2 linked regions of the Nitrosospira lacus genome follow. The protein of the gene in region 1 interacts with the protein of each later gene in a pairwise test. Links are inferred from orthologs where the notes say so. Each region holds a gene or a part of one and is shown in the gene's direction. Other genes may lie near its edges.

What was found. Proteins that work in one complex are often made in the same cells at the same time.
Region 2: the proteins of EBAPG3_RS13560 (region 1) and grxD interact in binary tests that used the Escherichia coli proteins (3 or more experiments, as listed by UniProt). The link is inferred for Nitrosospira lacus from one-to-one orthologs.

The regions. Positions count from the first base shown.
Region 1 is NZ_CP021106.3:2,970,594-2,974,828, forward strand. What follows is about bases 834-3,499. They hold EBAPG3_RS13560 (BolA family protein), read left to right. Parts: upstream 834-1,866; coding sequence 1,867-2,133; downstream 2,134-3,499. Other genes in these bases: EBAPG3_RS13550 (septation protein A), read left to right, coding at 1,014-1,559; EBAPG3_RS13555 (YciI family protein), read left to right, coding at 1,559-1,858; EBAPG3_RS13565 (peptidyl-prolyl cis-trans isomerase), read left to right, coding at 2,164-2,961. In the rest of the region: EBAPG3_RS13545 (DUF2863 family protein), read left to right, coding at 1-762; alr (alanine racemase), read right to left, coding at 3,606-4,235. UniProt on the Escherichia coli protein: Transcriptional regulator that plays an important role in general stress response. Has many effects on cell morphology, cell growth and cell division. Acts by regulating the transcription of many genes, including dacA (PBP-5), dacC (PBP-6), ampC and mreB.
Region 2 is NZ_CP021106.3:707,689-711,405, forward strand. What follows is about bases 1-2,933. They hold grxD (Grx4 family monothiol glutaredoxin), read left to right. Parts: upstream 1-1,279; coding sequence 1,280-1,588; downstream 1,589-2,933. Other genes in these bases: prfA (peptide chain release factor 1), read left to right, coding at 1-266; prmC (peptide chain release factor N(5)-glutamine methyltransferase), read left to right, coding at 316-1,176; EBAPG3_RS03245 (YqaA family protein), read right to left, coding at 1,706-2,128; EBAPG3_RS03250 (4-aminobenzoate synthase), read left to right, coding at 2,340-2,933. Also shown: more of EBAPG3_RS03250, read left to right, coding at 2,934-3,083; EBAPG3_RS03255 (LysR family transcriptional regulator), read right to left, coding at 3,210-3,717. UniProt on the Escherichia coli protein: Monothiol glutaredoxin involved in the biogenesis of iron-sulfur clusters.

The DNA.
Region 1 (4,235 bases):
CTTCCACGTGGCTATCACCTCACCCATGAACTTGCCAACAAATTGTGGACAGCTGCGGTGGCGGGAGAACGGGACTTGCACATAAATCCTCGCCAACTGGCTGAAACCGGACGATTTCTGTCCGATACCCGTTATCTCCTCGGTGCAATCGCCGTTCCGCAGGGAAAATCCATGTTCCGATGGCAGGAAGCCGACGGATCCGGCACGGACAAGAGCACGCATCCGCTCGGCGTAAAGTTTTCCAAACAGGATACACTGCTTGCATGGCAGACTCATGGCACCGAAGCCCTTCGGCCGCTATTTCAAGGTTGTGCGTTCGAACTGGTAATACCCGATGGCTTCTTTTCGGCATGGCGCATGGCGGATCGCCTTGCCCGGCCCTATTCTACGCATGCCACCATCGATTTTCTGCAATCAACATTGAATATTTCCGCAAACAGGCTGCGCGCAGTCATCGCGCCCTTTTACGACCAGTGGCTGGAGGAATACCGGGTAAGCTTTACCCTCAAGGATCGCGACGAAGTCCTCTATGGCATCGTCTGGGCGCTGGTAGGTGACGAAGATGAAAACAGCGACACTGTGACACAAATCGAAACGACGCTGCGGGAATGCGGTATCACGCATACCACAGTGCTGGACAATCACTTCCTTCTGGAATATTGCGAAGAATGCGGCGCGCCGCTATTTCCAAATCCGGAGGGTGAAGTGGTGCATACTGAATTTCCAGACGAAGGAGAAGTCGCACCGGTACACCTGCATTGAGGCGCGTGCTGACATGGTATGAATCCGTATTAATCAGCTTTCCGGATAGCAATATCCATACCGGTAGCGGAATTATAAACCTGAGGGGGTAAAAAGCACTTCGTCAGGATGAACCGGGGAAACGGCTCAATTATAGAAAATTTCAATTTTTTTAATCGCTTACATCCCGGTTATATATGAAATTGAATAGCCTTTTGCAGATTAGCCGACATAATCGTTTTCTCAATCAACCGTAAACCGTATCGACATTTATGAAGTTTCTTTTTGATCTCTTTCCGGTTATTCTGTTTTTCATTACATTCAAGGTTTATGGAATCTACGCTGCCACCGCTGTAGCTATTGTCGCAACTTTTGCGCAAATCGGCTGGGTATGGTTTCGCCATCGGAAGGTTGAAACCATGCTTTGGGTAAGCCTTGTTATCATCGTCATCTTCGGCAGTGCCACGCTGATACTGCAAGATGAAACTTTCATCAAGTGGAAACCATCCGTCCTCTACTGGCTTTTCGCGGGAGCGCTGCTGCTGGCCCACGCGGTTTTCAAAAAGAATTTGATTCGTGTCATGATGAAAGAGCAGATTGCGCTTCCGGAACCCATATGGACTCGCCTCAATGCCAGTTGGGCAGCATTTTTCGCATTGATGGGTGGCGCCAATCTCTATGTAGCCTTTAATTATTCCACTGAAACTTGGGTCAATTTCAAGCTGTTCGGGTTCATGGGACTGATGCTGGTATTTGTCGTATTGCAAGGACTGATGTTGGGAAAATATATGGAAGACAAAGGGGATAAGGAGGCATGATGCTCTATGCGATCAGCGGCGAAGATATTCCGGACAGCCTGGAAAAACGCTTGGCGGTCCGCGCCGCACACCTGGAGCGCCTTAACGAATTGCGGCGAGAGGGGCGTCTGGTTCTGGCGGGACCCTACCCGGCGATCGATAGTCCCGACCCCGGCCCCGCCGGGTTCTCCGGCAGCCTTATTGTCGCAGAATTTGAATCACTCGAAGCGGCGCGCAACTGGGCGGAAACCGATCCCTATGCCACATCTGGCGTATATGCAAGACTGACAGTCAAACCGTTCAAGAAAGTTTTACCATAAGGTAAAGCATGGTGAGCACAATTGAATTGATCAGACAAAAGCTTGCCATTCTTGATCCGGAGCAGATTCAGATCATGGATGAGAGCGCCAGGCATGCGGGGCATGAGGGCGCTAAAAGTGGTGGCGGACATTACGTTCTCACCATTGTCTCACGCGAATTTTTCGGTAAATCCCTTCTGGCCCGGCACCGCTTAGTCTATACCGCGTTAAAAGAGATGATGCATAAGGATATTCACGCACTGAGCGTAAAAGCGTATACTCCCGAAGAAATTTGATTCGATTCAATCCACTGACAAGGAAAACCCATGCGTTTTATGAAACTCTCTCAATTGACGGTGCTCGGTATTTCTGGCCTGATCGCCGTAACGACTGTCCAGGCCCAATCCAGCCCATCCATGGCGAAGGTGAATGGAGTGTCAATCCCCCAATCGCGCCTTGAATTTATAGTGAAAGCGCGGGCCGCCCAAGGTCAAGCCGATAGCCCTGAAACCAGGAAGACCTTGCGTGAGGATCTCATAACCGAGGAAGTCATAGCGCAGGAAGCTCTGAAAAAAGGGCTCGACAAGGACCCGGATTTCGTATCCCAGCTTGAAATTGCCCGTCTGACAGCATTGGTAAGGGCATATCAAATTGATTATGTGAAGAATCACCCGGTCAGCGACGAAGAGCTGAAGAAAGAATATGAATCGCTGAAAACCCAAATGGGCGATAAAGAATACAAGGCACATCACATCCTGGTTGCTACCGAGGCGGAAGCAAAAGACATCATCGCGCGGATCAAGAAAGGCGGCAAGTTGGATAAGATTGCGCAAGAAAAATCCATTGATTCCGGCAGCAAAAGCAAAGGTGGCGAACTCGACTGGAGTCCCGCCGCCAGCTATGTCCAACCCTTTGCCGAAGCATTAACGAAAATGACCAAGGGCCAGCTTACCGAACAACCCGTGAAAACTCCCTTTGGCTGGCACGTAATCCGCCTGGATGACATACGCCCCTTGAAAATTCCGCCATTCGAGGAAATAAAGCAGAATCTGGCGCAACGCGTATTGCAACGTCAGTTTGCGACCTTTGTCGGCGACCTTCGCGGTAAGGCGAAAATCGAATAACCCGGAATTTTGGACTTCACCAGATTAAAAAGGCGGTCAGGTTGACCGCCTTTTTTCGTCCTGAATCCGGTCGTCGGGCAGGGTGGAGTGTGCGGTTCTTGGAGTACAGAATAAGCGCAACAACGCGAAATAGTCCCATTCCAAGGCGTTGCAACACAGCCATGTGCCGCAAAAATCGGGCAATCATCCCGTGGGAGCCTCACCCCAAAGGGGAGGCCGGGTGAGGCAAAAATCATTACGAGCTATGGTGCCGGACTAAAAAATAAGCGGTCAACCTCCGGATTTATGTTTCTTACGTGACCACTCTCATGCGGGGTGCCAGAGCACAGAGCAGCTCATAGCTCACTGTACCGGCCGACTGCGCTACCTCATCCACGGGCAACTCCTTCCCCCAGAGTGTTACAGGGCTGCCTACGCCGGCCCCTTCAATTCCACTCAGATCCACATGCAGCATATCCATGGATACGCGCCCGACAAGTCGGGTACGCCTGCCATTCACCAGCACCGGAGTGTCGGCGGGGGCATGGCGGGGGTAACCGTCGGCATAGCCGCCCGCCACAATACCGATACGCATTGGCGGTCAGCACGAAACATATGGCCTATCCCACTCCGTCTCCTGACTTAGCTGTTGAACGCGGTAAATTTTATCGATATGGGGGGTAACCGTCGGCATAGCCGCCCGCCACAATACCGATACGCATTGGCCGGTCAGCACGAAACATATGGCCATATCCCACTCCGTCTCCTGACTTGAGCTGTTGAACCGCGATAATTTTACTCGATATGGTCATTGCCGGATGCAAATCCAGTTCTTTAGCGGTTCTGTCAGCGAAGGGCGAGGCCCCATAAAGCATGATACCGGGCCGCACCCAGTCCGCGTGCGTGTCGGGACAGCGCAGGATAGCGGCGGAGTTGGCCAGCGAGCGCGGCAGATTCCGCGCTTCGGCAACAGCATTGAAGCATTGCAACTGCGCGGCAACGCTTTCGTTTCCAGCGGACTCATCGGCGCGGGCCAAATGGGTCATGAGCGTAATCTGACCGACAAAGGAATTGACTTTCAATGTTTCCAGCGCAGCATGAAATTGCTCGGGCGTGAAACCCAGGCGGTTCATGCCGGTATTAAGCTTCAGAAATACATCCAGCCTGCCGTGCGCTCTGTACGCTGATAACATCGCCAGTTGCTCGTGATGATGGACTACGGTGCTTAAATGGTACTGCTCGATCCATGCCAATTCCGCCATGGAAAAAAAACCTTCCAGCAGTAAAATGGTCTG
Region 2 (3,717 bases), 2.3 Mb from region 1 along the record:
TGAGCGTTCTGGCCGCGCGCATCCGCGATAAGCAAACGCAGGAACAGCAGAGCAAACAGGCGGCTACCCGCAAATCGCTTATCGGTAGCGGCGACCGCGCGGGACGCATTCGTACCTATAACTTTCCGCAAGGCCGAATAACCGATCACCGAGTCAATCTCACGCTTTACAAGATCGAGCAGATCATGGATGGAGACTTGAGCGAACTGTGCTCAGCACTCATGTCCGAGCATCAGGCAGAGCAATTGGCGGCGATGGGCGAGTAGGCGATCTCGGTATTAAACTCCCATTTTTGCGCGATTATTGAATCCCGCGATGCCGCAAATCACCATATTGCAAGCGCTCCACCAAGCGCGCCGGGACATTGGCGATACCGACGCGCGGATGCTGCTGCAAAGTGTGCTCAGCGTCAGCCCCGCCCATCTGGCCACCCATCCCGAGCAAGAGCTTACTGCGGAACAAGCGCAATCTTTTTGCCTGTTGACGACACGGCGCGTTCATGGCGAGCCGGTCGCCTATCTTGTGGGAAAACGTGAGTTTTACAGCCTGGATTTCAATGTTACGCCGGCGGTACTCATTCCCCGGCCCGAAACCGAATTGCTGGTGGATTTGGCGTTGCAACGGATTTCTCCGGACCGTCCTTGCAAGGTTCTTGACTTGGGGACCGGAAGTGGCGCCATCGCATTGACCCTAGCCAGGCATCGTCCGCTAGCCGATATCGTGGCGGTGGATTTCTCGTCCGATGCCGTGGCCGTAGCCAAAATGAATGCCCGGCAGCTCAATGTGAGCAATGTGCGCATCATCGAAGCCGATTGGTTTGGTGGGCTTTCCGGGGAAAGATTCGATCTCATTGTCTCCAATCCTCCCTACATTGCCAGCGGTGACCCTCATCTCGCTCAGGGCGACCTGCGCTTCGAGCCTCGCATGGCACTCACGGGAGAAGCAGGTAGCGACGGCCTTGACTGCATTCGCTGCATCATCACGTCCGCTCCCCGTTATCTGGTTGCGGACGGTGTGCTGCTGTTCGAACATGGCTATGATCAGGCGCAAGCATGCAGGCATCTGCTGGGTAAAGCGGGTTTCCGCGGGGTGTTTTCCCATCCTGATCTGGCAGGCATAATGCGGATCAGTGGCGGACGGCTTGGAAGTTTCCCGCGAGAAGCTGTTAGAATGTGATGTTGGGATATATTGACCGAGATGAATGAACCCTATCTCTTGAAAAACAGTTTCATTTCCCATAATCTGATTTCAGATTGATTAAATTGACGAGGAGCCAGACATGAATACGCAAGAAACCATCAAACAGCAAGTGACCACCCATCCCGTGGTGCTCTACATGAAAGGTACGCCGCAAGCCCCCCAGTGCGGTTTCTCCGCCCATGCGGTGAAAGTCCTCAATGCGTGCGGGGTGGATAATCTTTTCGCGGTGGACGTGCTTGCCGAACCGGAAATCCGGCAGGGCATCAAGGAGTACTCAAGCTGGCCGACCATTCCGCAGCTTTATATCAACGGCGAGTTTGTCGGTGGGTCCGACATCGTGACGGAAATGTACCAGAGCGGTGAACTGCAGAAGCTGCTTCAGAAATGACGGAGATGGTTTGATCTTGCGCAAGGATCGATAGAGGACCGATAGAATCGGCGAGAACCGATAAGCTGGCCGATAAGTCAGCAGCCGGATTTTTTATCGGGCAAACAGCCAATTGAGCTAGGGACTCATGGCCGCCGCGATTGCCCAGTAACGCGCGAACTTTCCGGCAGCCATGAACAGCATTGCCAGTATCCAGTTGATCCGAAGCCACCCCGCAGCGACACACAACAGATCGCCGATGATCGGTACCCAGGCCAGAAAGAGTACCGGACTGCCATAGTTACGCACCCACGCCAGTCCACGCATATTCCCTCCGGATTTTTTCAGAAATGCTTTTTCATCAGGCAGGAGAAGCCCGATAGCGTATGAACTCATACCGCCCAGGGTATTGCCCACCGAGGCGATCCCCAAGGCAGACCAGTAAAGCTCGGGATAGGCGGTCAAAACGCCGAATAGCACTGCTTCCGAGCCACCGGGGAGCAATGTGGCGGCAAGAAAACTGCTGGTGAATAACGCCAGCAGGCTGGATTGCTCATCCATAAAGGTAATCCAAAGGCAGGTAAAACCGATAAAGACAGCAGTGTAGCCGTTAATAAGGCGCAAGTGGATGCGGCAAGGAATGGTTTTACGGGTAGGGCTATATTGGCGCCTAATTTATGGCAACGGTAATTTAGTCGCCAAATTTGACTTCACGATATTATTTCGGGATGATATGCTGCTCGATTACCCATCTCTGTTGAAGAGGAAAACCATGACAACCAACGTATCTCTTAAGCAAAGGATAGACTCCATCATTGATGCGCGGCATCTGCTCAAGCATCCTTTTTATGTGGCGTGGACCGAAGGCAAGCTATCGAAGGAGCAATTACGCCACTACGCGGAGCAGTATTTTCATAATGTGCTGGCCGAGCCGACCTATCTGAGCGCGGTGCATTTCAATACCCCGCATCATCATAGCGAAACGCACAGCGGCGACATCAGCGTGCGCCAGGAAGTATTGAAGAATCTGATCAGCGAAGAGCACGGTGAAAAGAACCATCCCGCCCTGTGGAAGACTTTCGCCCTGGCGCTGGGTTCCAGCGACAAGAGCCTGGCCAATGCCGCCGCCTTGCCGGGGACCGCGAGGCTGGTGTCGACCTACCGGGACATCTGCCTGAACGAGCCGTTTTATGCTGGACTTGCGGCGATGCACGCGTTTGAATCGCAAGTACCGGCAATTGCGGCCGTAAAAATTGACGGGCTGGCAAAGTTCTATGGAATGGATGACCCGGACAGTTACGAGTTTTTCACGGTGCACCAGGAAGCGGACGTGCACCACTCGCAAGCGGAATGGGCATTGATCGAGCGCTTTGCCGATACGCCGGAAAAGCAGGCCGAAGTGCTGGCGGCCACCACCCGGGCATGCGATGCGCTATGGGGATTTCTCGACGGAATCTACGAGAATTACTGCTCAGACCTGGCTTGCGAGGAAGAAGCTGCGGTTACGATACACTAAGCTAGCATTAACGGTGAGCAAACGATAAGACGTTTGCTCACCGGTTTTGAGTAATCATCTTCCCTGATTTTTCCCCTTCCGTTTTTACCGATTCCTTCGTGTATTGCTGTCCGGTCAGTGAAACCGTCATTCCAGCGGGATAATTCCGTCCAATGTAGTGAAGCAGGTATTCCTTGCGGTTGTCAGGAAGTCCCGCAGATAGGGGCGGGATGCCGTTTCCTTGAGTGTTGACGCATACAGGTCGCTCCATAGGCCATTGGCGCCAATGCGGCGGGCAATCACATAGTCGTGATCAACATAGTTCTTGATACCCCAGCTGGGTAGTGCGGCGACACCGCGGCGGCTGGCAACCAGTTGCAGGATGGCGACGGTCAGTTCCGCTGTGCGCCGCTGTGGCTGGATACCGGCGGGTTTCAGAACGTTGAGAATCAGATCGATGCGATCTTCCGGCACCGGATAGGTAATAAGCGTGACATCGGCGAAGTCCGCCGCATGCAGGATCCGCTTTGCGCGCAAGGGATGCTCCGGTGCCAATACTGCGAGAATCTCGAAACGGAACAGCGGGTGATGGACAATACCCCGCTGCCGCTTGTGTTCCGATCCAATGACCACATCCGCACCCCCTTCTTCCAGC